3 regions of the Streptomyces sp. NPDC029044 genome follow, and region 1 is predicted to be linked to each of the others. Evidence: predicted binding sites of a transcription regulator. Region 1 holds the regulator's gene; each other region holds the start of a gene.

Region 1 (10,183 bases):
CCGCCTGCGCGCCCGGCTGGCTTCGATGGCGGATCAGACGGGTATCGCGGTCATCGCCGTCGACCCCGCCTACACCAGCCGCTGGGGTGCCCAGCACTGGCAGAATCCCCTCACCAGCATGACTCGTACACCCACTCGCCACGATGCTGCCGCCGTGGCGATCGGAAGGCGCGCCCAGCAACGCCCGATCCGGCGACGGACGGCACCGCCCCCACCGCACCGGAGTGATGCGGTGGGGCATCGGACCGTCCAGGCCGATCGGCGTGTTCCTGGACGTGAGGGAACCCGCCCCCTCGTCCCCGGACCACGGACACGATCCGTCGGCGCCGGACGCGGAGCGAACGCGGGCAACCAGAACGTCCAACACCGTCCGGGGCGTTCGGCTGAGCATGAGTTCTGGCAACAGGACTCACTCCCGCTCAGTCCCTAGGAACGGTCAGGACCAGCGTCCGGTGCGTGCCAGGAGCACGGCCGCGGCGGCCGTCCCGGCAGTCGATGTGCGCAGCACACTGCGCCCGAGGCGGTACGCCCGCGCCCCCGCCTCCTCGAACAGCGCCAGCTCCTCCGGCGCGACGCCCCCCTCGGGCCCCACGACCAGCACGATCTCGCCGGTGGCCGGCAGTTCGGCCGTGGCCAGCGGCGCGTCCCCGCTCTCGTGCAGCACGGCGGCGAAGTCCGCCCCGGCCAGCAGGGCGGCGACCTGTTTGGTCGTCGCCGCCTGAGCGACCTCCGGGAAACGCACCCGGCGGGACTGCTTGCCGGCCTCCCGGGCCGTGGCCCGCCACTTGCCCAGTGCCTTGACCCCGCGGTCGCCCTTCCACTGCGTGATGCAGCGCGCCGCCGCCCACGGCACGATCGCGTCGACGCCGACCTCGGTCATCGTCTCTACGGCGAGCTCGCCCCGGTCGCCCTTGGGCAGGGCCTGGACGACGGTGACCCGCGGCTGCTCCGCGGGCTCCTCGGACACCGAGTCCAGCTGGAGGATCAGCCGGTCCTTGCCCTCCGTGTCGAGTACGACGCAGTCCGCCCAGCGGCCCGCCCCGTCCGTGAGCACGACGTCCTCGCCGGCCCGCAGCCGCTTCACGGAGACGGCGTGCCGCCCCTCCGGCCCGTCCAGGACGTACCGGCCGCCACCGCCCGCGTCGAAGTGCTCGACGACGAACACCGGCGCGGTCACAGCACGCCCCCGCCCGCCAACGAGGCCCGGGCGGTGGCCAGTTCACCGGCCAGCACCTCGACCAGCTGCCCGGCGGGCAGCTCCCGCGCCATCCGGTGCCCCTGCCCGGCCCACAGCGCCATGCCCTGGGCGTCACCGGCCTTGGCGGCGGCCTTGCGCAGCGGCGCGGTGAGGTGGTGGATCTCGGGGTAGGCGGCGGGCGCGTACGGGCCGTGCTCGCGCAGGAACCGGTTGACGAGACCGCGCGCGGGGCGGCCGGAGAACGCCCGGGTCAGCTCCGTGCGGACGAACAGGGGGTTGGTCAGGGCCCGCTTGTGCAGGGCGTTCGCGCCCGACTCGTGCGTGGCGAGGAAGGCGGTGCCCAGCTGGGCGGCGCTCGCGCCCGCCGCGAGCACACCGGCGATCTGACTTCCGCGCATGATGCCGCCGGCGGCGACGACCGGGATGCCGACGGCCTCGCGGACCTGGGCGATCAGTGACAGCAGCCCGAGGCCGGAACCGTCCGTCTCGGGGACGTCCCGGTGGGTGCCCTGGTGACCGCCGGCCTCGATGCCCTGGGCGATGACCGCGTCCGCGCCCGCCCGTTCGACGGCCCGGGCCTCGTCGGGCGTGGTCGCGGCGGCCAGGACGAACGTGCCGACGCGGTGCAGGGCGTCGACGACCTCCCGGCTCGGGACGCCGAAGTGGAACGACACCACCGGCACGGGGGTGTCGCGCAGCACCACGAGCTTGGCCTCGAAGCCGTCGTCGCGTCCGCTGTCGGGGTCGCCGAGCTCGGCCTCGTACCAGGTGGCCTCGCCGGCCAGCTGGTGGGCGTAGACGTCGACGGCGGCGGGGTCGGCGTACTCCGGCTGCGGCATGAAGACGTTGACGCCGAAGGGCCTGCCGGTGAGGCTCCGGAGCTGCTTGATCTCCTGGTACATCCCGTCGGCGGTCTTGTACCCGGCGGCGAGGAATCCGAGCCCTCCCGCCTCGCACACGGCCGCGGCGAGCTGCGGTACGGAGACGCCGCCCGCCATGGGGGCCTGCACGATCGGGAGGGGGAAGAGATCGGTCAGTGCGGAGGACATGACCGCATGTTGTCACGTCCTCCGCACCACTCCGAAACCGGCCTGCCGACTGGCATAGACCAGAAGCACGCCCGGTGTCAGCGCCCGTTGAAGGCGTCCTTCAGCCGCGAGAACAACCCCTGCCGCCCCGGCTGACTGTGCCCGCCCGGGGGACAACCCCCGGACCCCCGGCAGCGGCCGGACCACTCGCGTCAGCGCCCGTTGAAGGCGTCCTTCAGCCGCGAGAACAGCCCCTGCTGCCCCGGCTGGAACTGCCCCGTGGGGCGTTCCTCGCCGCGGAGTTTGGAGAGCTCGCGCAGCAGGCGTTCCTGCTCGGGGTCGAGCTTGGTCGGGGTCTGGACCTCGACGTGGACGATGAGGTCGCCGCGTCCGCCGCCGCGCAGGTGCGTGACGCCCCGGCCGTGCAGCGGGATCGACTGGCCGGACTGGGTGCCCGGGCGGATGTCGACCTCCTCCATGCCGTCGAGCGTCTCCAGCGGCACCTTCGTGCCGAGGGCCGCCGCCGTCATGGGGATCGTCACCGTGCAGTGCAGGTCGTCGCCGCGCCGCTGGAACGTGCTGTGCGGCAGCTCGTGGATCTCGACGTAGAGGTCACCGGCCGGACCACCGCCGGGGCCGACCTCGCCCTCGCCGGCGAGCTGGATCCGCGTGCCGTTGTCGACACCGGCCGGGATCTTGACCGTGAGGGTACGGCGGGACCGGACGCGGCCGTCACCGGCGCACTCCGGGCACGGGGTCGGCACGACCGTGCCGAAGCCCTGGCACTGCGGGCACGGGCGGGACGTCATGACCTGGCCCAGGAAGGACCGGGTGACCTGCGAGACCTCACCGCGGCCGCGGCACATGTCACACGTCTGGGCGGAGGTGCCCGGGGCCGCGCCCTCACCGCTACAGGTGTTGCAGACGACGGCCGTGTCGACCTGGATGTCCTTGGTCGTACCGAAGGCCGCCTCGTCGAGCTCGACCTCGATACGGATCATCGCGTCCTGGCCGCGGCGGGTGCGCGAGCGCGGTCCGCGCTGCGACGCCGTGCCGAAGAACGCGTCCATGATGTCCGAGAAGTTCCCGAAACCACCGGCTCCGAAGCCGCCCGCGCCACCGCCACCGGCCTGCGAGAGCGGATCGCCGCCGAGGTCGTAGACCTGCTTCTTCTGCGGGTCCGACAGCACCTCGTAAGCGGCGTTGATCTCCTTGAACCGCTCCTGGGTCTTCGGATCGGGGTTGACGTCCGGGTGCAGCTCGCGGGCGAGCCGCCGGAAGGCCTTCTTGATCTCTTCCTGCGACGCGTCGCGGCGCACGCCGAGTACGGCGTAGTAGTCCGTGGCCACTACGACTCCGCCAGGATCTGTCCGACGTACCGTGCCACTGCGCGTACCGCTCCCATCGTTCCCGGGTAGTCCATGCGGGTCGGTCCGACCACGCCGAGCTTGGCGACTGCCTCGCCGCCCGAACCGTAGCCGACCGACACGACGGACGTGGAGTTGAGTCCTTCGTGGGCGTTCTCATGACCGATCCGTACGGTCACGCCCGGATCCTTCGCCTCGCCGAGCAGCTTGAGGAGCACGACCTGCTCCTCCAGCGCCTCCAGCACCGGCCGGATCGTGAGAGGGAAGTCATGCCCGAAGCGGGTCAGATTGGCGGTGCCGCCGATCATCAGCCGCTCCTCGTTCTCCTCGACGAGCGTCTCCAGGAGTGTGGAGAGCACCGTAGAGACCGTACCCCGGTCCTCGTGCTCGAACGCCTCCGGGAGATCCTCCACCAGACTGGGCACATCCGCGAAACGGCGGTTCGCCACACGGCTGTTGAGCCGCGCGCGCAGATCCGCGAGCGAGGCGTCGCCGAAGGGCGCCGGGCAGTCGACCACGCGCTGCTCGACCCGCCCGGTGTCCGTGATCAGCACGAGCATCACCCGCGCGGGCGCCAGGGAGAGCAACTCCACGTGCCGCACGGTCGAGCGCGTCAGCGACGGGTACTGCACGACGGCGACCTGACGCGTGAGCTGCGCGAGCAGCCGTACCGTGCGCGCCACGACGTCGTCGAGGTCGACGGCGCCTTCGAGGAAGTTCTGGATCGCGCGCCGCTCGGGCGCGGTCATCGGCTTGACGCCGGCGAGCTTGTCGACGAACAGCCGGTAGCCCTTGTCGGTGGGGATGCGCCCGGCACTGGTGTGCGGCTGGGCGATGTACCCCTCGTCCTCCAGGGCCGCCATGTCGTTGCGGACGGTGGCCGGGGAGACGCCGAGGCTGTGCCGCTCGGTGAGGGCCTTGGAGCCCACCGGCTCCTCGGTGCCGACGTAGTCCTGGACGATGGCGCGCAGCACCTGAAGCCTGCGTTCACTGAGCATCGCGCACACCTCCAGAAGTCGTCCGCCCGTGTCCTGCCCGTCGAGCCTGGCACTCTGCGCGTGCGAGTGCCAGCATTCCCCGGCCCAGTGTACGGCGGTGGGGTACACCCCCGGCAAGGCTGGTCGTGCGGCGCCGTGCCCCGAGCGGGGCGCACCGCTAGCGTCGCCGTATGACGGTGACTTGGGAAGACCTCGGATGGGAGCGCGTGGCCGCCGGGGTGGGGCGGTGCCGGCTGCCGGTGTGGGACTGCACGGCGGGGCTGGTCGCCGGTGAGGGCGCGGCCCTCTTGATCGACGCGGGGTCGAGCCTCGCCGAGGGAGCGAAACTGGCCGCGCAGGCACGGGCGCTCACGGGCAACCGTGTGACACATCTCGCGCTGACCCATCCGCACTTCGATCATGTCTTCGGCGCCGCGGCACTTCCGGACGCGCAGGTGTTCGGTGCGGTGGGCGTGGACGCGGTGCTGACGCGCGTGCGGGACCGGGAGGAGCTGCGCGAGGACGCGGTGCGCCAGGGCCTGGCGGCGTCCACGGCCGAGGAGGCGGCGGAGCGGCTGGTCGCGCCCGGCCACCTGGTCTCCGGCGAGTGGACGCTCGACCTGGGAGGCGGCCGGCAGGTGCTGCTGGCCAACGTCGGCCCGGGGCACACCGCGCACGACCTGGCGGTGCTGGTGCCCGGTGATCCGGAGGTGGTGTTCTGCGGGGACCTGGTCGAGGAGTCCGGCGAGCCCCAGGCGGGCCCCGACGCGGTGCCGTCGCACTGGCCTGCCGCCCTGGACCGGCTGCTCGGCCTGGGCGGTGAGGACGCGGTGTACGTGCCCGGTCACGGAGCGGTGGTGGACGCGGCGTTCGTGCGGGCCCAACGGGACGCGCTGGCGGCGCGTTTCGGCGTGTCGCGATGATCGCCGTCCGCCTTTCCCTATCGTCATTCGAATGCGCCAGTACTCCGCCGATCTGACCCCGCCGTGGAAGAAGCCGAAGCCGGTGCCCGAGGTCGCTGCGGAGCCGGGCCTGGTGGTGGAGGAGCCGGGGACCGGCTTCTGCGGCGCGGTGATCCGCTGCGAGGCGGGCACGGTGACGCTGGAGGACCGCTTCGGCAAGCACCGGGTGTTCCCGATGGAGCCGGGCGGCTTCCTGCTGGAAGGCAGGGTGGTGACGCTCGTCCGCCCCGCGCCGGGCGGCCCCGCGCGTCCCACCCGCACCGCCTCCGGTTCGGTGGCAGTACCCGGCGCACGCGCCCGTGTCGCCCGCGCCGGCCGCATCTACGTCGAGGGCCGGCACGACGCCGAGCTGGTCGAGAAGGTGTGGGGTGACGACCTGCGCATCGAGGGCGTGGTCGTGGAGTACCTGGAGGGCGTCGACGACCTGCCGTCGATCGTCTCCGAGTTCGCCCCCGGGCCGGACGCACGCCTGGGCGTCCTGGTGGACCACCTCGTGCCCGGCTCGAAGGAGTGGCGCATCGCGCAGTCGGTGACGAGCGAGCACGCCCTGGTCGTGGGCCACCCCTACATCGACATCTGGGAGGCGGTGAAACCGTCGTCCCTGGGCATCGACGGCTGGCCCCGGATCCCGCGCGGCCAGGACTGGAAGACGGGCGTGTGCCGGGCCCTGGGCTGGCCGGAGAACACGGGCGCGGCCTGGCAGCGGATCCTGTCCGGAGTCCACTCGTACAAGGACCTGGAGCCGGAGCTGCTGGGCCGGGTGGAAGAGTTGATCGACTTCGTAACCGCGTAGCGGCGGGCAATCGTGCCGCCGAGGGCGGCACGGGTGGGCGCAGCGGCACCCCGCTACGCCGGGCTGCGAAACCCCCTGCCCCTGGCACCGACGCCGAGAACCTCAGTCCACGAGATCGCGCACCACGCCGTCAGCCAGCAACCTGCCCCGCATGGTGAGCACAGCCCGCCCCGCTTCGTACGGCCCTGCCTCCAGCAACCCGTCCGACAGCGCCCTGCGCGAAGCAGCCAGCCCCTCCTCCCGCAGCAGCGACAACGGCACCCCCTCCCGAAGCCGCAGCTCCAGCAGGATCCGCTCGACCCGCCGGTCCTCCTCCGACAGCACCTCACGCCCGGCCCCCGGCGACCTCCCCGAAGCCAGGGCACCCGCATACGCCCCCGGGTGCTTGACGTTCCACCACCGCACCCCGCCCACGTGGCTGTGCGCGCCGGGCCCGGCCCCCCACCAGTCGGCCCCCCGCCAGTACAGCTCGTTGTGCAGGCACCGCCCGGCCCGCGAGGTCGCCCAGTTCGACACCTCGTACCACTGGAATCCCGCGCCCGAGAGCACCTCGTCCGCGATCAGGTACCGGTCGGCGTGCACGTCGTCGTCGGTCATCGGCACCTCGCCCCGGCGGATCCGGCGTGCCAGCTGCGTCCCCTCCTCGACGATCAGGGCGTAGGCGCTGACGTGGTCCGGACCGGCCCCCAGCACCGCGTCCAGCGAGGCCCGCCAGTCGTCGTCGGACTCCCCCGGCGTGCCGTAGATCAGGTCGAGGTTCACGTGCTCGAACCCGGCGTCCCGGGCCTCCGCGACGCAACGCTCGGGCCGTCCCGGCGTGTGCGTGCGGTCCAGCACCTTCAGCACATGCTGCCGGGCGCTCTGCATCCCGAAGGAGATCCGGTTGAAGCCGCCCTCGCGCAGCGCCGCCAGATACGCCGGGTCGACCGACTCCGGGTTGGCCTCCGTCGTGATCTCGGCGTCCTGGGCGAGCCCGAACTCGTCGCGGACGGCCTTCAGCATCCGGACGAGATCGCCGGCGTCCAGCAGGGTGGGCGTGCCCCCGCCTACGAACACCGTCCGGACCGGCCGCGGGTCGTCGCCCAGCACCTTGCGCGCCAGCCGGATCTCGTCGGCCAGCGTCTCGGCGTAGTTGTCGCGGGAGGCGAGGACGCCGCCGGTGCCGCGCAGCTCGGTCGCGGTGTACGTGTTGAAGTCGCAGTAGCCGCAGCGGGTCGCGCAGTACGGGACGTGCAGGTAGAACCCGAGCGGGCGGTCGGCGGCCCCGGCGAGCGCGGACGCGGGCAGCGTGCCGTCGTCGGGGACGGGCTCGCCGTCGGGGAGTGCGGAAGGCATGCCCTCCATTGTCCAGCACGCGCACGGTCAGTCCGCCTGGAGCACCAGCAGGGCGAGATCGTCGGCCGGGGGCCGCGCCCCGAACTCGTGCACCAGCCGCTTGATCCGCTCGGCTATCAGCTCCGCGTCCAGCCCGGCGCATCCGGCCAGTGCCGCCGCGAGCCCGTCCCCGTCGTCGAACTGGCGGGAGCCGGAGCGGCGCTCGGTCACGCCGTCGGTGACGCACAGCAGCGTGTCGCCGGAGCGCAGCTCGAAGGTCTCGCTGGTGTAGGTGGCGTCCTCGACGACGCCCAGCAGGGTCTGCGGCTGTGCGCACGGGTGGACCTCGCCGCCCGCCCCGAGCCGCAGGGGCAGCGGGTGCCCGGCGGAGGCGACGGTGCAGCGGACCCCGCCGTCGAACGGGACCAGCTCGCCGTAGAGCAGGGACAGGAAACGCGTCTGCGGGCCGTCGCCGGGCGGGGTCGGCCGCGCGCCCGCCGCCACCAGGGCCCGGGCCGCGGCGTCCGCGGCCTCCGTGGCGTCGTCGAGCAGCAGCTGGTTGAGGCGGTCGAGGACGTCCGCGACGCGGTAGCCCTCGCGGGCGAGCAGCCGCAGCCAGGGCCGGGCCAGGCCGATCACGACGGCCGCCTCGGGCCCCTTGCCCTGGACGTCGCCGACCGCGAAGCACCAGCGGCCGTCGCCGGCCGGGAACAGGTCGTAGAAGTCGCCGCTCGGCCCGCCCTTGTCGCACGGCTCGTAGACGAGGGCGCTGCGCATGCCGGGGATCTCGGCCACGGCGCCGGGCAGCAGGCCCCGCTGGAGGACGGCGCTGATGGTGGCCTGGCGCGCGTACTGACGGGCAGCGCCGATGGCGAGGGCCACCCGGCGGCTGAGGTCCTCGACGAGGCCGGTGATCTCGTCGGGGAAGCCGGCCTTCCCCGAGCGTCCGATGACGAGGGTGCCCAGCGGGCGGCCCCCGGCGACCAGCCGGTACGCGAGGGCCGCGCCGGGCTCGCCGTCACCGAGCGCCTCGCCGGGCCAGGGGTAGTCGGCGGGGCCGGACCTGCCGCCCTCCCGGCTGCGCTCGAACGGGGAGGCCCCCACCGGGTCGAACGACTGCGGCGGGTCCTTCTCCAGGACGCGGCGCAGTTCCTCGATGCGGTTCTCGCTGCCGTGCCAGACCCGGGCGAGACGCGGTCCGCCCACACCGGCTCCGCCGCTCCAGCCGCCGCCGGTGGCCTCGTCCTCCAGCCACACCGCGCACCAGTCGGCCAGCCGCGGCACGATCAGCTGCCCGGCGAGGGCCGCGACCAGGTCCTCGTCGAGCTGCCCGGCCAGCAGGTCGGAGGCTTCGGCGAGGAAGGAGAGGGCGCCGCGGCCGAGCCAGGCGCCGTCGGGCCCGTCGCGTCCGTCGCGGTTCTCGTGCCGGTCGCGCCAGTCCCGCAGGTCGTTCCAGGCGCGCAGGCCGTCGACTTCCCGTAGGTCCGGCCAGTCCCGGGCCTCTCCGCCCTGACGCGAGCCCCAGGTCTCTCCCGCCTCACGCAGGTCCCACGCCTCTCCCCCGCCACGCCGGGTCCCCAGGGCCTCCCCCGCCTCCTCGCCCGGGTGCGGCTCGGGTGCCAGGATCTCCGCGACCCGCAGTCCGCGCGCCAGGGCGTGCTCCCCGGCGTAGGCCTCGATCTGCTCGCCCGCCGTGCACCCCCCGGCGGGCAGCCGGGCCCAGACGGTCTTGCGTCCGGTGCGGTACGTGATCCCCCACGCCTCGGAGAGCGCGCCGACGAGCCGCAGGCCGCGCCCGTGCTCGGGGGTGTCGTGCGGCGTCTCCGGCTCGCTGCCGCGCGGCGCCCGGGAGGGGTGGTGGTCGGAGACCTCGACGACGAGCGCGGCCGTGTCCGGGGCGTCGCCCTCCAGCCGGCACTCCATCTCGACGTCGGTGCCCGCGTGCACGACGGCGTTGGTGACGAGTTCGCTGACCACGAGCGCGGCATCGTCGGCGAGGCGGTCGGTGAGGTACTCGGCGGCGGGCAGGCCGAGCCCGGTCCACTCGGTGAGCGCCGCGCGCACCAGGGCGCGGGCGGCGCCCGGCGCGAGCGAACTGCCGGGCAGGGTCGCGCACGCCCGCGCATCCCCCGGCGCGTGTGCCTCCGCGCGCGGTGCGGGCTCCTCGGAAACGGGCCCCTCCTGGACGGGCACGGGCGTCTCCCCAGCGTGTGCAGGCGCCTCTGAGGCACGGGAAGCGGTCTCCCGTTGCGTCGGAATGGCCCCCATGGACAGCTCCCCGGGCAGTTCGTACGAATACGCCACAGTCGATGCCGACAGAGTGACAGACTGACCACGCCCATAAGCGCCGAGTTACCGAAGTGGGCCGCCATGAGTGAGAACCGTGCTACTCCTGTGGTCGAAGACCGGTACGAAGACGGTCAGATTCGTGCATCCGATCTGCGTCCCCTGCTCGCCGCCATGACAGCCGCCCGCGACGGCGACTTCACCAAGGTGCCGGAATCCGGCCACGGGATGGTGGCCGAACTCACCGCGGTCTTCAAC
Region 2 (10,183 bases), on a different contig from region 1:
GACGAGTGGGAGCGCGAGCTGGGCCGGACGCTGGCCGACGGCGCGTTCGGCGAGAACCTCACGACCCGTGGCCTGGATGTGTCCGGTGCCCTGATCGGCGAGCGCTGGCGGGTGGGGCCCGAGGTCGTGCTGGAGGTCACCTCAGGGCGGATCCCGTGCCGTACGTTCCAGGGCCACCTGGGCGAGAAGGGCTGGGTCAAGCGGTTCACGCGGCGGGGTGCGCCGGGGGCGTACCTGCGGGTGATCGTGCCCGGGGAGGTCCGCGCGGGCGATGCCGTCGAGATCGTGCACCGGCCCGGCCACGACGTGACGGTGGCCCTTCAGTTCCGGGCGGTGACGACGGAGCGGACGCTGCTGCCGCGACTGCGGGCGGCGGGCGAGGCGCTGCACCCGGAGGTACTGAGGATGGCGCGGGAGTACGAGGAGAAGTACGGGGCCTGATGGCCGCTCACCACGCCTGTCTCCACGGACCCTTCACCACGGACGGCCCCACGGGGAAGCGGATGCACTCAGTCCGGGTCACTAACCTTCTGCCATGACAACGGCTCTGATTACGGGATCGACGGCAGGCATCGGGGCCGCGTTCGCGCGGCGACTGGCGGCGGACGGGCACAACCTGGTGCTGGTGGCCCGGGACACCAAGCGGCTTCGGGAGCAGGCGACCGAGCTGCACGACCGGCACGGCATCGAGGCGGAGGTGCTGACGGCCGACCTGGCCGAGGACAAGGGGATCGAGGCGGTGGCCGGGCGCCTCGGCGACCGCAAGAACCCCGTCGATCTGCTGATCAACAACGCCGGGTTCGGCAACAAGGGCCGCTATCTCGACGTCTCCATGGCCGACGAGCTGCGGATGCTGAAGGTGCACTGCGAGGCGGTGCTGCGGCTGACGTCGGCGGCGACCGAGGCCATGCGCGAGCGCGGCCGGGGCGGCGTGGTCAACGTCGCCTCGGTGGCGGCCTTCGTGCCCCGCGGCACCTACGGCGCCTCCAAGGCCTGGGTCGTGCAGTTCACGCAGGGCGCGGCGCGCGATCTGGCCGGCAGCGGCGTACGGCTGATGGCGCTCTGCCCGGGCTTCGTGCGCACCGAGTTCCACGACCGGGCGGGGATGGGCACCGACAACATCCCCGGCTGGATGTGGCTCGACGCGGACAAGCTGGTGGCGGCGGCGCTGCACGATCTGGCGCGCGGCAAGACGCTGTCCATCCCGGACCCGCGGTACAAAGCGCTGATGGGCGCGGCGAAGCTGGTGCCGCGGGGGATGCTCGGGGCCGTCTCCTCCAGGACGGGCCGCAAGTACGGGCCGCAGTAGGCGCACGCGGCCGGCCCGGCAGGCTCCTCCTCCCGGACCGGGAGGCACCCGGGCCGGCCTCTTGGGACAATGAAGCTGTTCAGCCGGACCCAGGGGGGCCGGAGGCGAGGCCATGACCTTCGTACAGCTCATCGAATGCAGGACCAGCCGGCTCGACGAGATGAACCGGCTGATGGACCGGTGGGTCGAGCAGACCAAGGGCAAGCGGACCGCGTCGCACAGTGTGGTGGCGAAGGATCGTGCCGACGCGTCGCACATCGTGGAGATCGTGGAGTTCCCGTCGTACGAAGAGGCGATGCGGAACTCGGGGCTGCCGGAGACCGACCGGATCTTCCAGGACATGGTGGCGCTCTGTGATGAGACGCCGACCTTCACGGACCTGGACGTGGTGCGGGACGAGCAGCTGTACGCGGCCACCGCGCGCAGGTTCTTCGAGCTCGCGCCGGGCCAGGGGGACGCGCCGCCGTTCAACGACGTGTTCATCGAGGATTACCACGACCACGATCCCGCCAATGTGCAGGACGTCATCGGGCTGGACGCACTCCGGCGCGAGGTGGAGGTGTGGCGGGGCGGGTTCGAGTTCTCGTTCACCGTCGAGGACCAGATGGCGCAGGGCGACCGGGTGTGCACCCGGTGGACCTTCCACGGGCGTCACACGGGCGACTTCCTCGGGATCCCGCCGACCGGGCAGGAGGTCACCATGACGGGGACGACCGTGCACCGCTGCACGTCGGACGGGAAGATCGCCGAGGGCTGGTGGCAGTACGACCGGCTGGGGCTGATGCAGCAGCTCGGGGCGCTGGAACCCACGGAGCTCTGACGCCGCGACGCCCCTTGGGGCAACCGACCCGCCGCCCCTCTAGTGCCGCGTCAGCCAAGGTTTGCCCGTTGAGGAGCGGCGTCCGGTGCGTGCTCTCGGTGTGCCGGCCGGAAGCCCTCGTACTGGACGTACTCGGGCTTTCGGCCGGTGCGGCGAGAGTGCGTGCCGGGCGTCGCGACGGGGCGAACCTTGGCTGATGCGGCACTAGTCGCCTCCGCCTCCGCCTCCCCCGTCCCCACCGCCGCCGTCACTGCCGCCTCCGCCCCCGTCGCCGCCGTCCCCGCCGTCGCTGCCCCAGCCGTCGCCGCCGCCGGGTTCGTTGTCGTCACGGTCCCTGCCGAGGTTGCTGAACCAGGGGCGCTCCCAGATGTCGTCGCCCGTGTTCCGGCGGGGGTTCACGGCGCGGAACCTGGCCAGGCCCGTGGTGTCGCCGAGGCCGAAGGAGACCGCGACCGCGTGAGCCATCACGGCGTCCAGGGGGTCGGGGCTCTCGTAGCGCACGTCGGCCAGCGGCAGCAGCACCGAGCCGGACGGAGGGCCGGGCCGGCGTGAGGGGCGGGTCAGCAGCGCGACGTGCCGGTCGTCGCGCAGCAGCCATGAGCTCTCGGCGTTCTCGCGGCGCAGTGTCCACTGCCGGTCGGGCAGGCGGATCTCGACGCTGCTCTTGGACTTGCGCATCCTCTTGCGGAGTTCGAGCCGTGCGGTGACGTCCCCGACGGCCATGACCAGGCCACCTGCCCGGTCGGCGGCGTCGGGGCGGTAGCCGTACGGTGCCCACAGGCGTACGGCGGGGGCGTGCGGGCCCCAGACGTCCACGCGGACCAGGCGCCGGTCCACGGCGACCGCGACCGGCCCGGCGGGACCCGGTGCGTACCGTCGTGCGATCCACAGGGGCACGCCCTCCGCCTGGGCCCGCGTGGCCAGTGCGGCCACCTGGTCTGCCCCGCCGCACCTGCGCACGGCCAGTTCGCCGAGCGCGTGGGCGAAGTCGGCGGTCCGGCGCACCTTCAGGGGCGTGGTGGTGCCGGTCACGCGGGTGACCGGGACGACGCCCGGGCCCTGCGCCAGCGACTCCAGGGGGCGTTCGGTGCCGCCGCCGCCGAGCCAGCGTCCCCGCAGATACGCCTCGGCCATGGCTGCGAGGTTCAGCTCCTCCAGCGGTGTGGTCCGGCCGCCCCTGCGCAGCCGGTCCTCGGTGAGTTCCGCGGTGCGCGCCAGGGGATTCCTGGACCGTTCCTCGTAGAGCGCCTGGCTCATCGCCACCCCCTTCTGCTCCGGTCTGTAGGAGGTCGCCGACCGGTGCGCCGGTTCCCTGACCGGCGCAGGACGGCACACGGCGAAGGCCCGGCAGCCCCGTTTCCGGGGTGCCGGGCCTTCGCTCGGGCTCGGGCGGGCCGATGTCGTCAGCCCTCAGCCGTCATGCCTCAGTGGGCGTGGCCGTGGCCGTGGCCCGCGGCGGCCGGCTCCTCTTCTTCCTTCTTCTCGACGACCAGGGTCTCGGTCGTGAGGAGGAGGGAGGCGATGGAGGCGGCGTTCTCCAGGGCGGAGCGGGTGACCTTCACCGGGTCGATGACGCCGGCCTTGACCAGGTCGCCGTACTCGCCGGTGGCGGCGTTGAAGCCCTGGCCCTTGTCGAGCTCGGCGACCTTGGAGGTGATGACGTAGCCCTCCAGGCCGGCGTTCTCGGCGATCCAGCGCAGCGGCTCGACGGCGGCCTTGCGGACGACCGCGACACCCGTGGCCTCGTCGCCGGTCTTGCCGAGGTTGCCCTCCAGGACCTTGACGGCGTGGACGAGCGCGGAGCCACCACCGGAGACGATGCCCTCCTCGACCGCGGCGCGGGTCGCGGAGATGGCGTCCTCCAGACGGTGCTTGCGCTCCTTGAGCTCGACCTCGGTGGCGGCACCCACGCGGATGACGCACACGCCGCCGGCCAGCTTCGCGAGGCGCTCCTGGAGCTTCTCGCGGTCCCAGTCGGAGTCGGTGGACTCGATCTCGGCCTTGATCTGGGCGACGCGGCCCTGCACGTCGTCCTTGTTGCCGGCGCCGTCGACGACCGTGGTGTCGTCCTTGGTGACGGTGATGCGGCGGGCGGAGCCGAGGACGTCGAGACCGACCTGGTCGAGCTTGAGGCCGACCTCCTCGGAGACGACCGTGGCGCCGGTGAGGACCGCGAGGTCCTGCAGCATCGCCTTGCGGCGGTCGCCGAAGCCGGGGGCCTTGACGGCGACGGCGTTGAAGGTGCCGCGGATCTTGTTCACGACGAGGGTGGAGAGGGCTTCGCCCTCGACGTCCTCGGCGATGATCAGCAGCGGCTTGGAGGCGTTGGACTGGATGACCTTCTCCAGCAGCGGCAGGAGGTCCGCGATGGCGGAGATCTTGCCCTGCGTGATGAGGATGTACGGGTCGTCCAGGACGGCTTCCATGCGCTCCTGGTCCGTCACGAAGTACGGCGACAGGTAGCCCTTGTCGAAGGCCATGCCCTCGGTGAAGTCCAGCTCAAGACCGAAGGTGTTGGACTCCTCGACGGTGATGACACCGTCCTTGCCGACCTTGTCCATCGCCTCGGCGATGAGCTCGCCGACCTGCTGGTCCTGGGCGGACAGGGCGGCGACGGCGGCGATGTCGGACTTCTCGTCGATCGGGCGGGCCGTGGCGAGCAGGTCCTCGGAAACGGCGGCGACGGCGGCGTCGATGCCCTTCTTCAGGGCGGCCGGGGAGGCACCGGCGGCGACGTTCTTCAGGCCCTCGCGCACGAGCGCCTGGGCGAGCACGGTCGCGGTGGTCGTACCGTCACCCGCGATGTCGTTGGTCTTGGTCGCCACCTCCTTGACCAGCTGGGCACCGAGGTTCTCGTACGGGTCCTCGACCTCGACCTCACGGGCGATGGTCACACCGTCGTTGGTGATGGTGGGAGCGCCGAACTTCTTGTCGATGACGACGTTGCGGCCCTTGGGGCCGATCGTCACCTTGACCGTGTCGGCAAGCTTGTTGACGCCGCGCTCGAGGGCGCGACGGGCGTCCTCGTCGAACTTCAGGATCTTCGCCATGGGAGCGTGAGCCCTCTTCCGGAATCTGGGATATACGGCACTGCGCCCCGGGCGCCCGGCTTCTCAGTGATCGCGGGGGCCAGGGGCGCAGTTCAAAGCAATGTGCTTGGGGTGAATTACTTCTCGACGATCGCGAGCACGTCGCGGGCCGAGAGGACGAGGTACTCCTCGCCGTTGTACTTCACCTCGGTGCCGCCGTACTTGCTGTAGAGCACGACGTCGCCGACGGAGACGTCGAGCGGAAGACGGTTGCCGTCCTCGAAGCGGCCCGGGCCCACGGCCAGGACGACGCCCTCCTGGGGCTTCTCCTTGGCGGTGTCCGGGATGACCAGGCCAGAGGCGGTGGTCTGCTCGGCGTCGAGCGGCTGGACCACGATGCGGTCCTCGAGCGGCTTGATGGCAACCTTGGAGCTGGTGGTCGTCACGATCCGACCTCCCCCTTCGGAGATCTCACGGGGTTAACTGTCTGAGGTGGCGACCAGGTGGATCCGTCGTCGCGGGTGCCGGACCTGCCCGTCGCTGTGTTGGCACTCTCCTAGGGGGAGTGCCAGAGCCGAGACTATGACTGCGATTAGCACTCGGTCAAGCGGACTGCTAATTGCCGACGGCGCGTCGGCCGGGTGCTTTCTGCGGGCGGCCCTCCGGACGGTCCTCCAGGTGGTCCTCCAGCCGACCCACCCGCAGCCCCCGGTCCCCGATCTCCCGCAGCAGCCGCTCGGTCCGTTCCGTGAGGGTCAGGGACCCGGTCCCGCCGGACGGCACCGAGACGATGTCTCCGGCGCGCAGGGCGGGCTCGCCCCGGGTGTAGGTCAGTTCGCCGTGGCCGTCCAGGGACGCCCGCCACAGGACGACGGCCGTGATGCCGCAGTCGGCGGCCGCGCGCAGGGTCGTCGTGTCGTAGGTGCCGTAAGGCGGACGGAAGAGGCGGGGGCTGATGCCGAAGCGGGAGCGGAGCTTGTGCTGCTGGCCGCAGATCTCGGCGCGCTGCCCGGCGTAGGGCAGGCCGCGCAGGGCGGGGTGGTCGAGGGTGTGGTTCTGGATGGAGGCGCCGACCGCGCGCAGCCGGGCGAAGTGGCCGTAGCCGGGTCCCACGACGCTGTCCGTGAGGAACAGGCTGACCGGGAGCCGCCGTTCGCGGACGAGGCCGACGAAGCGGGGGTCGCGTTCGGCGCCGTCGTCGTAGGTGAGGAAGACGACCGGGGCGCGGGTGGGGACGTGATCCACGACGGGGGGCAGGCGGCGGCTGTCGGCCGCCGCGCGTGCCGGGTCCTGCGCGCGGCCGTCGGCGGGGCCCGGCCGTTCCCCCGCCACCCCGGCGCAGCCGGCCAGCAGGGCCGCGCACAGCACGGCGGCGGCCGGCCGCCTCACAGGTAGTCCTCCAGCCGTCCCACCGCGTATCCCTGAGCCGTGACCTTGTCCAGGAAGCGGCGGACCATGTCGGCCATCGTGCCCTTCCACTGTCCGGGGCCCCGGAAGTGTGTGAGGACGATGTCCCCCGGGCGCAGCTTGCGGTCGCCTTCGCGGTACTCCCAGTGGTCGGCGAAGACCTCCTGGTTCCACAGGGGCACGTACGCGATGCCGCAGGCCTTGGCGGCGCGCAGGGTCGCCCGGTCGTAGCTGCCGAAGGGCGGGCGGAAGAGGTCGGGACGTTTGCCGAACCGCTTCTCCAGGTAGCGCTGCATGCCGCAGATCTCGCGCTTCTGCGCCCGGTAGGACAGCCCCCGCAGGTTGGGGTGGTGGAGGGTGTGGTTGTTCAGGACCACGCCCCTGGACTGCATCTTCCGGAAGTACCGGGTGTCGTCCTTGACCAGGTAGCCGCTGAGGAATGCGGTGTACGGGACGTCCAGGTCGCTCATCATCCGCAGGAACGCCCGGTCCTTCTCTGCGCCGTCGTCGATGGTGAGGAAGACGACCTTGTCCCGGGTGGGGACCGTGGTGAAGACGGGCGGGAGGTTCGACCTCCGGTGGCCGTTCACCTCGAAGCCCTTGCGGGTCCTGATCCTCGGCTTCTTCGCCGGGGGCTGCGGGGCGGCGAGTGGGGTCCTGCGCAGGTCCCAGCGGTGCGCGGCAGCGGCCCGGGCGGCGTGCGCGGCGCGCAGTTTGCCGGCGTAGGAGTCGAGCGCACGGGCCGGGGGCGCGTCGAGGGGCTGCTGGCCGCCGGCCGGGGTGACCTGGTCGCCGCCGCCTCCCTGCGCGCAGCCGGAGGCGATGGCGGCGAGCACGAGCACGGCGAGGCCGATCCGTACGCGTGCGGGCACACGCCCCCCTGCCCGGCTTTTGTCATTTTGTACGACTGCTCGCATGGTGCCGGATCCTCGCAGCCCCTCCCGCCGGTCCCGGCCCGACACCGCGGCCGGTGCCCGACCATCCACCGACTGGCCCACACGGCTGCGGCCCGCCGCCGTGGCCGACAATGATCCGGTGAACGACCTCGCCCCCCTCCTCACCCCCGAAGGCCGCGCCCTCCTCGACGAGGTGCGGGACACCGACCCCGCGCAGGAGCTGGCCGTCGCGACCCGGCTGCGCCGCGAGCACCCCGCCGAGCTGGTGTCGGCGGCGCTCGGGCAGGCGCGGCTGCGGCAGCGGGCGGCGGTGAAGTTCGGGGCCGAGGACGCGAGCCGGATGTTCTTCACGCCGAACGGGGTCGAGCAGTCGACCCGGGCGAGCGTGGCGGCCTACCGGGCCCGGCGCATGGCCGACCTGGGCATCACCTCGGTCGCCGACCTGTGCTGCGGCATCGGCGGCGACGCGATCGCGCTGGCCCGCGCCGGGATCCGGGTGCTGGCCGTGGACCGCGACCCGCAGACGGCCGCGGCGGCCCGGGCGAACGCCGACGCGCTGGGACTGACCGGCCTCGTCGAGGTCCGCGAGGCGGACGTCACGGAGGTGGACACGGCCGGTTTCGACGCCGTGTTCGTCGACCCCGCCCGGCGCGGCGGCCGCGGCCGGATCTTCGACCCCGAGGCCTACTCACCGCCCCTGTCCTGGGCCGTGTCCGCCGCCCGCCGGGCCCCTCGTGCCGCCGCGCTGAAGATCGCCCCCGGCATCCCGCACGAGGCGGTCCCCGAGGACGCCGAGGCCGAGTGGATCTCCGACGGCGGGGACGTCAAGGAGGCGGTGCTGTGGTTCGGCACCGAGCCGGGAGCGGTCCGCGCGACCCTGCTGCCGGGGCCCCGCACCCTGCTCTCCCGCGGTCTGCCCGACCCCGCGGTCCGCCGGCCGGGGCGCTACCTCTACGAGCCCGACGGCGCCGTCATCCGAGCCCACCTGGTCGCCGAGGTGGCCGACCGGGTCGGCGGCGGGCTGCTCGACGCGACCATCGCGTACGTCACGGCGGACACCCTGCACCCGACCCCGTACGCCACGGCCTACGAGATCACCGACCACCTGCCCTTCAACGTCAAGAAGCTGAAGGCGCTGCTGCGGGAGCGGCGGGTCGGCACGCTGACCGTGAAGAAGCGGGGCTCGGCGGTCGAGCCGGAGGAGCTGCGCCGGAAGGTCAAGCCGCAGGGCCCGCACGCGGCGACGGTGTTCCTGACCCGGGTGGCGGGGGCGCCCGCGATGCTCATCGGGCACCCGGCCCGGGCCTAATGCCCCGGCAGGCAACGTCTGCCCCTCAAGGAGCGGCGTCCGGTGCGTGCTCTCGGCGTGCCGGCCGGAAGCCCTCGTACTGGACGTACTTGAGCTTTCGGCCGGTGCGGCGAGGGCGCGTGCCGGGCGTCGCGACGGGGCGAACGTTGCCTGTTGGGGCACTGGCTAGGACTGCTCCGCCGCCCGCCCGAGCAGCAGCTCCCGTTCCCGTTCGTTGCGGGTCAGGGACGCCGCCCGTTCGAACTCGGCGCGGGCCTCGGCCGGACGGTCCAGGCGGGCGAGCAGGTCGCCGCGGACGCTGGGCAGCAGGTGGTAGTCGCGCAGGGCGGGGTCGCCGGCCAGGGCGTCGACGAGGGCGAGGGCCTCGGCCGGGCCCCGCGACATCGAGACGGCCACCGCGCGGTTCAGCTCCACGACCGGCGACGGGGAGCGGGCGGCCAGGAGGCCGTAGAGGGTGGCGATGCGGGACCAGTCGGTCTCCTCGTAGGTGTACGCGTGCGCGTGGCAGGCGGCGATGGCCGCCTGGAGCAGGTACGGGCCCGGGGCACCGCCGGAGGTGGCCTCGGCCCGGCCCAGTGCGGCGAAACCGCGGGCGATGAGCATGCGGTTCCAGCGCGAGCGGTTCTGGTCCCGCAGCAGGACCGGCTCGCCGGAGGGGCCCGTGCGGGCCGCCGTACGGGACGCCTGGAGCTCCAGGAGCGCGGTGAGGCCGTGCACTTCGGGTTCCTTCGGCATGAGGGCCGTGAGCACCCGGGCCAGGCGCAGGGCGTCCTCGCACAGGGACGGGCGGAGCCAGTCGTCGCCGGCGGTGGCGGCGTACCCCTCGTTGAAGATCAGGTAGATGACGTCGAGGACCGAGCCGAGGCGGGCCTCGCGGTCGGGGCCGTGGGGCACCTCGAAGGCGACGTTCCTAGTCGCCAGGGTGCGTTTGGCGCGGACGATGCGCTGCGCGACCGTCGGCTCCGGGACGAGGAACGCGCGGGCGATCTCGGCCGTGGTGAGACCGCCGAGCAGGCGCAGGGTCAGGGCGGTGCGGGCCTCGGTGGACAGGACCGGGTGGCAGGCCGTGAAGACCAGGCGGAGCAGGTCGTCGTCGATGTCGTCGGGATCGGCGGGCTCCTTGGGCGGGGCCGCCGCGTCGGGCAGGGCCCGGCCGATCTCCGCCAGCTTGCGGGCGTAGTTCTCCCGGCGCCGGACCAGGTCGACGGCGCGGTGACGGGCGGTGGTCATGAGCCATGCGCCCGGATTGTCCGGCACCCCGTCCCGCGGCCACTGCTCCAGCGCCGCGACCAGCGCGTCCTGCGCGAGTTCCTCCGCGATGCCGACGTCCCGGACGATGCGGGTGACCCCGGCGATGATCCGGGGCGACTCCATACGGAAGACGGTCTCGATGGCCCCGACGGCACGCTCGGC
Region 3 (10,183 bases), on a different contig from region 1:
TCGTCCTTGACGTGCAGCACGACCGGCGTCCAGCCCGGCGTGCCGTACTCGGCGTTGATCTCGTCGGCGACCCGCTGCACCTCGGCCGTGTAGTCCCGGTACACCGCGAGGTCCTGCCGCGAGGGGTACGCGAAGGCGACGTGCACCACCCGCTCGCGCCACTCGGCGTGGGTCTCCAGCAGCCGGCGGTAGGCCAGCAGACCGCGCACGATGTTCTTGGACAGCTCGGTGCGGTCCACCCGGACGATGGTGCGGCGGCCCTCGCCGATCTCCTGCCGCAGCGCGGCCATCCGCTCCTCGACGTCCGGCTCGTGCGCCCGCGCCCGCAGGAAGTCCGCGTCGGCGCCGAGGCCGTGCACCCCGACCCGCGTGCCGCCGAGCCCGCCCGCGAACCGCTCGGCGCAGGCGGTGAACGCCTCCGCCCAGCGCTCGGTGAGGAAGCCGAGGCGGTCGGCGCCGAGCATGCCGCGCAGCACCTGCCCGGCCACGTCGTCCGGCAGCATCCGGAAGTACTCGGGCGGCGCCCACGGTGTGTGCGAGAAGTGCCCGATGCGCAGGTCGGGCCGCAGCTCGCGGAGCATGCCCGGCACCAGCGTCAGGTGGTAGTCCTGCACCACGACCGCCGCGCCCCGCGCCGCCTCCTCGGCCAGCGCCTCGGCGAACGCCCGGTTGTACGTCTCGTAGGACGCCCACTGCCGCCGGAAGTCCGCGTCGAAGACGGGCTCCAGGGGCGTCTGGTAGAGCATGTGGTGCACGAACCACAGGACCGAGTTGGCGATGCCGTTGTACGCGTCGGCGTGCACGTCGGCCGGAATGTCCAGCATCCGCACGCCGTCCTCGCCGACGCCCCGCCGCACCGCCTCGCGGTCGCCGTCGGACAGCGCCGAGCACACCCACAGCGCGTCCGCGTCCGAGCCGATCGCGGAGAGGCCGGAGACCAGCCCGCCGCCGCCCCGTTTGGCGTCCAGCGAACCGTCCTCACCCACCGTGTAGGAGACCGGGCCCCGGTTGGAGGCCACCAGCACCCGCGCAGCACCGTACGTTGAAGCCATACGCCTCAACCTAGCCCGGCCCCCAAACGCTCAAACGTACGGATCTGCCGTGCCCGGCCGAAAAACGGCCCCGGTCAGGCCGCTTTCCGAGCCTGATACTCGGCGATGTCCACCATCGGCGGACGCTCCTCGGTGTCCACGGAGTACGTGCGCGGCTCGAAGCCGTCCTCCCCCCGCTCGAACTGGGTCAGGGACGGCCGGATCAGATGCCCGCGGGCCAGCCGCAGCTGGGCGGTGCGGTAGATCGCGGCGGCCATCCGGCCCAGCGCCTGCCCGTCCTGGTGCCGGTGCTTGCGCACCCCGACGTCCACCTGGGCGAGGGCGTCCAGGCCCGACAGGTGCAGGGCGTCGACCAGCATCCCCAGCTCCACGCCGTAGCCGACGGGGAACGGCAGCTGCTCCAGCAGGGAGCGGCGGGCCGCGTACTCGCCGCCGAGCGGCTGGACGAAGCCGGCCAGCTGCGGCCAGTGCATGTTGAGCAGCGGGCGCGCCATCAGCTCGGTGACCCGGCCGCCCTGCCCGGCGGCACCGGAGAGCGGCCGGTCGTACATGGCCTTCACCAGGTCCACGTCCGGGTCCGTGAGCAGCGGGCCGACGATCCCCGAGACGAAGTCGGACGAGAAGTCCCTGAGGTCCGCGTCGACGAAACAGACGATGTCCCCGCCGGTGACGAGCAGCGAGCGCCACAGCACCTCGCCCTTGCCGGGCACGGCCGGCAAGCGGGGGAGTATGACGTCCCGGTGCACCACCCGCGCGCCCGCGGCGGCGGCCACCTCGGAGGTGCGGTCGGTCGAGCCGGAGTCGACGACGACCAGCTCGTCGACGAGCGGGACCTGCCGCATCAGGTCGTGGCGGATGACGGCGACGATGTCGCCGACCGTCGCCTCCTCGTTGAGGGCGGGCAGAACGACGCTCACCGTCTGGCCCGTGCGCTGCTTGGCGGCCATGATCCGGTGGAGCGGGCGATCGTTCGCGGACCAGGAACGGGTGCCCAGCCAGCGCTCGACTTCTTCCAGCACCGTGGCGGCTCCTCTGCGTTCTCCGGGCGGGACAGAGTGTGATCCATCTCGCGGTTCGGACGACTATCTCAACTGTCCTGGTCGTCGGTTACAGTCTTGAACAAGGCGGATGACCATCGCATGTCCGGGGTCACCCGCCGCCTACAACCACATACAGCTCATCCAGAGGGGCAGAGGGAAACGGCCCGATGAAGCCCCGGCAACCCTCCAGTCGGTACTCGTAGGTCACTGTCGACCACCTGCGCGAGGCTCCCGGCTCGGGAAGGTGCCAAATCCGTCTCACGGCGAGATGCGTCGTGAGGAAGATGAGGAGAAAGGGCCTCGCCTCACATGGCTGTGCAGACTGTTGCAAGCACCACTGACTCCACCGTAGACCTCGGTCCCGCCGCTGCCCTGAGCTGCCGCGAGTGCGGTCACCGCGTACCCCTCGGACCGGTCTTCGCGTGCGAGGAGTGTTTCGGCCCGCTGGAGATCGCCTACGACTTCTCGGCCTACGACACCGAGGAACTCCGCAAGCAGATCGAAGCGGGCCCCGCGAACATCTGGCGTTACGCCCCGCTGCTGCCCGTGCCGGCCGACGTGGCGGACAAGCCGAACATCAACCCCGGCTGGACCAAGCTCGTCAAGGCCGACAACCTCGCGCGCGAGCTGGGCGTCGACGCCGGCAAGCTGTTCGTCAAGGACGACTCCGGCAACCCGACGCACTCCTTCAAGGACCGCGTCGTCGCCCAGGCCCTGGAGGCCGCCCGCGCCTTCGGCTTCACCACGCTCTCCTGCTCCTCCACCGGCAACCTCGCCGGTGCGGTGGGTGCCGCGGCGGCCCGCGCCGGTTTCCGCTCCTGCGTGTTCATCCCGCACGACCTGGAGCAGGGCAAGGTCGTCATGGCCGCGGTCTACGGCGGCGAGCTCGTCGGCATCGAGGGCAACTACGACGACGTGAACCGCTTCTGCTCCGAGCTGATCGGCGACCCGGCCGGCGAGGGCTGGGGCTTCGTCAACGTCAACCTCCGGCCGTACTACGCGGAGGGCTCCAAGACCCTCGCGTACGAGATCTGCGAGCAGCTCGGCTGGCAGCTGCCGGACCAGCTGGTCGTGCCGATCGCCTCCGGCTCTCAGCTCACGAAGATCGACAAGGGTCTCCAGGAGCTGATCAAGCTCGGGCTGGTCGAGGACAAGCCGTACAAGATCTTCGGCGCGCAGGCCGAGGGCTGCTCTCCGGTGTCCGTCGCCTACAAGGCCGGGCACGACGTCGTCCGCCCGCAGAAGCCGAACACCATCGCCAAGTCGCTCGCCATCGGCAACCCGGCGGACGGGCCCTACGTGCTGGACATCGCGCGGCGGACCGGCGGTGCGGTGGAGGACGTGAACGACGAGCAGGTCGTCGAGGCGATCAAGTTGCTCGCGCGGACCGAGGGTGTGTTCGCGGAGACCGCCGGTGGGGTGACGGTCGGCGTGACGAAGAAGCTGCTGGAGAACGGGCTGCTCGACCCGTCGAAGTCGATTGTCGTGCTGAACACGGGTGACGGTCTGAAGACGCTGGACGCGGTGGCTGGGACCGGGCTCACCGCGACGATCCGTCCCAACCTTGATTCGTTCCGTGAGGCTGGGCTCGGCTGATCGTTGTCGCCTGCGGGCCGGTGGGGGGCTGGTCGCGCCAACGCGGCGGAGCCGCACATTGACACGGCCCCGCGCCCCCAAAAGCAGGTCCGCTACCCAACCGGAGGTTTTGAAGTCATGAGCGTCACCGTTCGCATCCCCACCATCCTGCGTACCTACACGGGCGGGCAGGCCGAGGTCGCCGCCGAGGGCGCGAACCTCGGTGAGGTCATCGCCGACCTGGAGAAGAACCACACCGGGATCGCCGCCCGGGTCCTCGACGACCAGGGCAAGCTGCGCCGATTCGTCAACGTCTACGTGAACGACGACGACGTGCGGTTCGAGCAGGGGCTGGAGACGGCGACGCCGGACGGTGCCGGTGTGTCGATCATTCCCGCCGTCGCCGGTGGCTGAACCGGTCGACCGGCCCGATTGTTACCTTCGGTAACGACGATTACCGAGAGTTCATCGAATTGCCCCCTCCGTGAGAGAAGCGGAGGGGGCAATTCTGTGTGGTTGAGCGGGGTACAGTTGGGGAACGCGATACCGATCCACTGATCGGAACCCTGAATTCCTGCCGCGAGCCCGACAAGATGTAGCCAAAGTGTGCGCGTCTTTCGTGGCTTTTGTTCCTTTTGTGTAGCCCGACTTGCCCTGAATTCGGGCGAATTCTCCCCACATTCCGGACCCTGCGCGTCCAGAATTCTCGTCCGATTGACCTGTTGCAGACGGCAGTTGGACAGATACATTCAGCCGCGGTCGACGCGTTCCGGCGCACGCCCCCAACCGTGGGGGGTGAGGTCTGACCCGGGTCCGCGAAGTGTGGATCTGTGCAAGGGCCAGTAATAGGGGAGTTAGGCATGGCTCAGGGCACCGTCAAGTGGTTCAACGCGGAGAAGGGGTACGGCTTCATCGCGGTCGACGGTGGTGCGGATGTTTTCGTCCACTACAGCGCGATTCAGATGGACGGCTACCGCACCCTTGAAGAGGGTCAGCGGGTCGAGTTCGAGATCTCGCAGGGCCAGAAGGGGCCGCAGGCCGACATGGTTCGCGTCGCTGCCTGAACGCGCACCACGACCAACGCATCAAGCGACCGGTCTTCTCTGAAGGGCCCGTACCCCCCGGGGTACGGGCCCTTCGGCCTGCTCGGGCACCTGTCGGGCGGTGTTCGCGGGCGGCTGACGCCCCTGCCCGATCCCCGGGAGGCGCTTGCACTCGCCATGCCCGAGTGCTAATCATTGCGTTAGCACTCTGAAGGTGAGAGTGACAACGTAAGGACCGGGTCGGTGAGGCCCGCAGGCCGGGTGGGGAAGGAACCACAAGGCAAGCGAGCCGTCCGTCGCGGGCGCGGGCGCGGTCCGAAGTAATCACCCCCAGTCCTGGAGGGACCACTTCACATGGCCAAGATCATCGCGTTCGACGAGGAGGCGCGGCGCGGCCTCGAGCGCGGCATGAACCAGCTCGCGGACGCCGTCAAGGTGACGCTCGGCCCCAAGGGCCGCAACGTCGTCCTCGAGAAGAAGTGGGGCGCGCCCACGATCACCAACGATGGTGTCTCCATCGCCAAGGAGATCGAGCTCGAGGACCCGTACGAGAAGATCGGCGCCGAGCTGGTCAAGGAAGTCGCCAAGAAGACGGACGACGTCGCCGGTGACGGTACGACCACCGCGACCGTTCTCGCTCAGGCCCTGGTCAAGGAGGGTCTGCGCAACGTAGCCGCCGGCGCCAACCCGATGGCCCTCAAGCGCGGTATCGAGAAGGCCGTCGAGGCCGTCTCCGCCGCCCTGCTGGAGCAGGCGAAGGACGTCGAGACCAAGGAGCAGATCGCTTCCACGGCCTCCATCTCCGCCGCCGACACCCAGATCGGCGAGCTCATCGCCGAGGCCATGGACAAGGTCGGCAAGGAAGGCGTCATCACCGTCGAGGAGTCCCAGACCTTCGGTCTGGAGCTGGAGCTCACCGAGGGTATGCGCTTCGACAAGGGCTACATCTCGGCGTACTTCGCCACCGACATGGAGCGTATGGAGGCCGTCCTCGACGACCCGTACATCCTGATCGCGAACTCCAAGATCTCGAACGTCAAGGACCTGCTCCCGCTCCTGGAGAAGGTCATGCAGTCGGGCAAGCCGCTGCTGATCATCGCCGAGGACGTCGAGGGCGAGGCCCTGTCGACCCTGGTCGTCAACAAGATCCGCGGCACCTTCAAGTCCGTCGCCGTCAAGGCCCCGGGCTTCGGCGACCGCCGCAAGGCGATGCTCCAGGACATCGGCATCCTCACCGGCGGCGAGGTGATCTCCGAGGAGGTCGGCCTCAAGCTGGAGAACGCCACGCTCGACCTGCTGGGCAAGGCCCGCAAGGTCGTCATCACCAAGGACGAGACCACCATCGTCGACGGTGCCGGCTCCGCCGACCAGGTCCAGGGCCGCGTGAACCAGATCCGCGCCGAGATCGAGAACAGCGACTCGGACTACGACCGCGAGAAGCTCCAGGAGCGCCTGGCGAAGCTCGCCGGCGGCGTCGCGGTCATCAAGGCCGGTGCCGCCACCGAGGTGGAGCTCAAGGAGCGCAAGCACCGCATCGAGGACGCCGTGCGCAACGCCAAGGCGGCCGTCGAGGAGGGCATCGTCGCCGGTGGTGGCGTGGCCCTGCTCCAGGCCTCCCAGGTCTTCGAGAAGCTGGAGCTCGACGGTGACGAGGCGACCGGCGCCAACGCCGTGAAGCTCGCGCTGGAGGCCCCGCTGAAGCAGATCGCCGTCAACGGTGGTCTCGAGGGCGGCGTCGTCGTGGAGAAGGTCCGCAACCTCACCGTCGGCCACGGCCTGAACGCCGCGACCGGTGAGTACGTCGACATGATCGCCGAGGGCATCATCGACCCGGCGAAGGTGACCCGTTCCGCGCTGCAGAACGCCGCCTCCATCGCCGCGCTGTTCCTCACCACCGAGGCCGTCATCGCCGACAAGCCGGAGAAGGCCGCCGCGCCCGCCGGCGGCGGCATGCCGGGCGGTGACATGGACTTCTGATCGACCCGGTCGATCAACGTCCTTGCCGAGGGCGGCACTTCCTGTTCCGACAGGGGGTGCCGCCCTCGGGCGTGTCCGGGGAGCGTGACGGGTGAGTGCGGGGCGCGTGTCCGGGATCACAGCAGGGGTGGGATGGCCCTGACGGGACCGGATGGTTGAAGGTTAGGTCTTATGCGTATGCACATACCCTCCGGTATCCGAAAGTGAGCCCCCACGTGACTGTCGCCGCCTCCGCCTCCCGCGCCGCCGAAATCCTCTCCCGGCCCGTATCGCTGGGCGGCCTGACCGTTCCGAACCGGATCGCGATGGCACCGATGACCCGCATGTTCTCCCCGGGCGGCGTGCCCGGCGAGGACGTCGTGTCGTACTACGCGCGCCGCGCCGCCGCCGGAGTCGGCCTGATCGTCACCGAGGGCACCTACGTCCGACACGAGTCGGCCGGGCAGAGCGACCGCGTGCCGCGGTTCCACGGTGAGGAGCAGCTCGCGGGCTGGGCGAAGGTCGCCGAGGCGGTGCACGCCGCGGGCGGCACCATCGTGCCGCAGCTCTGGCACATCGGCATGGTCCGCAACCAGGGCGAGCCGCCCGTCGCCGACGCCCCCGCCGTCGGTCCCTCCGGGCTGCGCATCGGCGCGACCGAGCCCACCGGCAAGGCCATGACGCAGGCCGACATCGACGCCGTCATCGGCGCGTTCGCCGAGGCCGCCGCCGCGGCCGAGCGCATCGGCTTCGACGGCGTGGAGCTGCACGGCGCCCACGGCTACCTGCTCGACCAGTTCCTGTGGGAGGGCACCAACCGCCGCACCGACGCCTACGGCGGCGACCGCGTCGCCCGCGCCAAGCTCTCGGAGGAGATCGTGGCGGCCGTCCGCGAGACCGTATCCGCCGACTTCCCCGTCATCTTCCGCTACTCCCAGTGGAAGCAGGAGGCCTACCGCGCCCGCCTCGCCGAGACCCCGGAGGAGCTGGAGTCCATCCTGACGCCGCTCGCCGCCGCCGGCGTCGACGCCTTCCACGCCTCCACCCGCCGCTACTGGGTCCCCGAGTTCGAGGACTCCGACCTCAACCTGGCCGGCTGGACCAAGAAGCTCACCGGCAAGCCCGCCATCACCGTCGGCTCGGTCGGTCTGGACGGCGGCGACTTCCTCAAGTCCTTCCAGGGCGAGGGCGCCGAGGTCGGCGACCTCGACAACCTCCTCGACCGCTTCGAGCGCGACGAGTTCGACATGGTCGCCGTCGGCCGCGCCCTGCTCCAGGACCCGCAGTGGGCCCGGAAGGTCCTCGACGGCCGCTTCGACGAGCTGGCCCCCTACGACGCCGCGGCGGCTCTGAAGACGCTCAGCTGAACCGGCACCTGTGACTCTGGATCTCCTTGCGTCAGTCAAGGACACTGGCTGAACGCTTGTTCACCGGTGCCGTGTGAGGAGATCCAGATGGCCACGACCGAGTCCCACCCGCCGACGGGCGGTCTTCCCGAGGAGCCCGCGCCGGAGGTCCGTACGACCGCCGGAGCGGTTCGGGGCCGATGGGAAGAGGGACTCGCGGTCTTCCGCGGCATCCCGTTCGCCGCACCCCCGGTGGGCGAGGCCCGCTTCATGGCCCCCCGCCCCGTCCACCCCTGGGACGGCATACGCGACGCCCACGCCTTCGGCCCGCCGCCCCCGCAGGACCTCGGCAACCTGGGCGGCCCGGGCCTGCTCGACGTACCCGAGGGCGACGAGTGGCTCACGGTCAACGTCTGGACGCCCGGACCCGACCCGGCGGCGCGCCGGCCGGTGATGGCGTGGATCTACGGCGGCGCCTACAAGCTCGGTCACTCCGGCAGCCCCGGCTACGACGCCCGGCGCATCGCCACCGAGGGCGGCGTGGTGGTCGTGTCCCTCAACTACCGCGTGGGCATGGAGGGTTTCGCGTTCATCGAGGGCGCTCCCGCCAACCGCGGGCTGCTCGACCAGGTGGCCGCGCTGAAGTGGGTGCGGGACAACGCCGAGGCCTTCGGCGGCGACCCCGGTCAGGTCACGGTCTTCGGGGAGTCCGCGGGCGCCGGTTCGATCGCCTCGCTGCTCTCCATGCCGGATGCGGCCGGTCTGTTCCGGCGGGCGATCGCGCAGAGCGTGCCCGGTACGTTCTTCTCCGACGCCCTGGCCCGGGACATCGGCACCGCCCTCGCCGCCGAGCTGGGCCTGCGCCCCACCATCGCCGACCTCTCGGCGATCGCTCCGCACCGGCTGACGTCGGCGGGCGAGACGCTCAGCGCCAAGATGCTCCAGCGCGTCGACCGCTGGGGCCAGGCGGCACCCACGGTCACGCCCTTCTCCCCGGTGGTCGACGGCGAGGTCCTGCCCACCACACCGTGGCAGGCGCTGGCGGCCGGTTCCGCGAAGGACGTCGACCTGCTCGTCGGCCACAACCGCGACGAGTACCGCCTGTTCATCGCCATGGCGGGCCGGCTGGGCCAGATCACCGACGAGGGGGCGGCCTCGGCCCTGCGCCTGTTCGCCCCCGGGTCCGACGGCGAGCAGGCCTACCGTGCGGCCTTTCCGGAGGCCTCCCCTTCGGAGCTCTACGAACGCGTCCAGACGGACTGGCTTTTCAACATGCCGTCCCTGCACCTGGCCGAGGCGCAGCGCGCGGGCGGCGGACGCGCGCACGTCTACGAACTGACCTGGCCGGCTCCGGGCAACGGCGGCGCGCTCGGCGCCTGTCACGGCCTGGACATCCCGCTGCTGTTCGGCACCTACGGCGCTGACCTGGGGCTCCTGCTGTTCGCGGGCGGAGAGCCGTCCGCCGAGGCGCTGTCCCTGTCGTCCCGCTTCCGCGCGTCCTGGACGGCGTTCGCGAGGACGGGCGACCCCGGCTGGCCGGCCTACGACGACGAGCAGCGGCTGGTGCAGGTGCTGGACGCGGAGCCGGTGGTCACGGCGTACCCGGAGGAGCGGTCGCGGCGGCTGTGGGAGGGGTACGAGTTCCTGCCGCTGCCGCTGCTGTAGGGCCTACAGGTTGCCCATGGGCTCGATGTCCACCCTCACCGGGGTCCCCCACACCCGCAGCACCTCGTAGTCGGTGAACTCGTGCACCAGCCGGTACGCCATGGCGGCCCGGGGTGCCTTGCGCTGGGCGTTGATGAACAGCTCGGCCTCGCGGCGGTCCCGGCGCGGGGTGCCGCACAGCTGCCAGGTCTGGCCGTTCCACAGCTCCGCCAGCCAGCGCTGCTGGGGCTGGGGGCGGTCGCCGCTCACGCCGTAGCGGGACGGCGCGGGTTGGATGGGCTGGTGCTGGGGGGCGGGCCCGTTGAACTCGTTCCGGCGGGCTGCCCGGCGCCGCGTCTCGCACAGCAGGCACAGGTCGGGGGCGGCCTCGTCGACGGGGCCGTTCGGGTGCTCGGGGCAGCGGGTGGTGGGCGCGGCGTTCGAGACGCTCTCCTCCAGCAGGTCCAGCGCACGCTTCAGATCGGCCTTGACCTCGTGCAGCTTGGCGTCCGGGGTGTCGGCGGTGA

The links. The regulator HrcA, encoded in region 1, represses chaperone genes, less so after heat shock. The targets are predictions, from matches to a motif close to TTNGCACTCNGNNNNNCNGAGTGCNAA.
Region 2: groES (co-chaperone GroES) is a predicted target of HrcA. The motif match lies at 5,704-5,730, and genes of this name have one in related genera.
Region 3: groL (chaperonin GroEL) is a predicted target of HrcA. The motif match lies at 4,876-4,902, and genes of this name have one in related genera.

Annotation. Positions count from the first base shown of each region.
Region 1 covers NZ_JBEZWN010000030.1:24,190-34,372, forward strand. Annotated here, with positions in the region: gene AB0E85_RS23225 (IS200/IS605 family accessory protein TnpB-related protein) at 1-430, shown strand, start outside; gene AB0E85_RS23230 (16S rRNA (uracil(1498)-N(3))-methyltransferase) at 437-1,177, opposite strand; gene AB0E85_RS23235 (nitronate monooxygenase) at 1,174-2,247, opposite strand; gene dnaJ (molecular chaperone DnaJ) at 2,439-3,575, opposite strand; gene hrcA (heat-inducible transcriptional repressor HrcA) at 3,575-4,591, opposite strand; gene AB0E85_RS23250 (MBL fold metallo-hydrolase) at 4,762-5,493, shown strand; gene AB0E85_RS23255 (DUF3097 domain-containing protein) at 5,525-6,325, shown strand; gene hemW (radical SAM family heme chaperone HemW) at 6,428-7,660, opposite strand; gene AB0E85_RS23265 (SpoIIE family protein phosphatase) at 7,688-9,907, opposite strand; gene AB0E85_RS23270 (HAMP domain-containing protein) at 10,010-10,183, shown strand, end outside.
Region 2 covers NZ_JBEZWN010000005.1:76,762-86,944, reverse strand. Annotated here, with positions in the region: gene AB0E85_RS06735 (MOSC domain-containing protein) at 1-441, shown strand, start outside; gene AB0E85_RS06730 (SDR family oxidoreductase) at 536-1,309, shown strand; gene AB0E85_RS06725 (ester cyclase) at 1,422-2,129, shown strand; gene AB0E85_RS06720 (hypothetical protein) at 2,334-3,386, opposite strand; gene groL (chaperonin GroEL) at 3,554-5,179, opposite strand; gene groES (co-chaperone GroES) at 5,296-5,604, opposite strand; gene AB0E85_RS06705 (polysaccharide deacetylase family protein) at 5,774-6,511, opposite strand; gene AB0E85_RS06700 (polysaccharide deacetylase family protein) at 6,544-7,482, opposite strand; gene AB0E85_RS06695 (methyltransferase domain-containing protein) at 7,601-8,770, shown strand; gene AB0E85_RS06690 (DUF6596 domain-containing protein) at 8,936-10,144, opposite strand.
Region 3 covers NZ_JBEZWN010000001.1:401,796-411,978, reverse strand. Annotated here, with positions in the region: gene AB0E85_RS01945 (trehalose-6-phosphate synthase) at 1-1,052, opposite strand, end outside; gene AB0E85_RS01940 (glucosyl-3-phosphoglycerate synthase) at 1,127-2,071, opposite strand; SAM riboswitch class I at 2,227-2,383, shown strand; gene thrC (threonine synthase) at 2,402-3,688, shown strand; gene AB0E85_RS01930 (MoaD/ThiS family protein) at 3,806-4,081, shown strand; gene AB0E85_RS01925 (cold-shock protein) at 4,528-4,731, shown strand; gene groL (chaperonin GroEL) at 5,065-6,687, shown strand; gene AB0E85_RS01915 (NADH:flavin oxidoreductase) at 6,903-8,033, shown strand; gene AB0E85_RS01910 (carboxylesterase family protein) at 8,121-9,677, shown strand; gene AB0E85_RS01905 (hypothetical protein) at 9,681-10,183, opposite strand, start outside.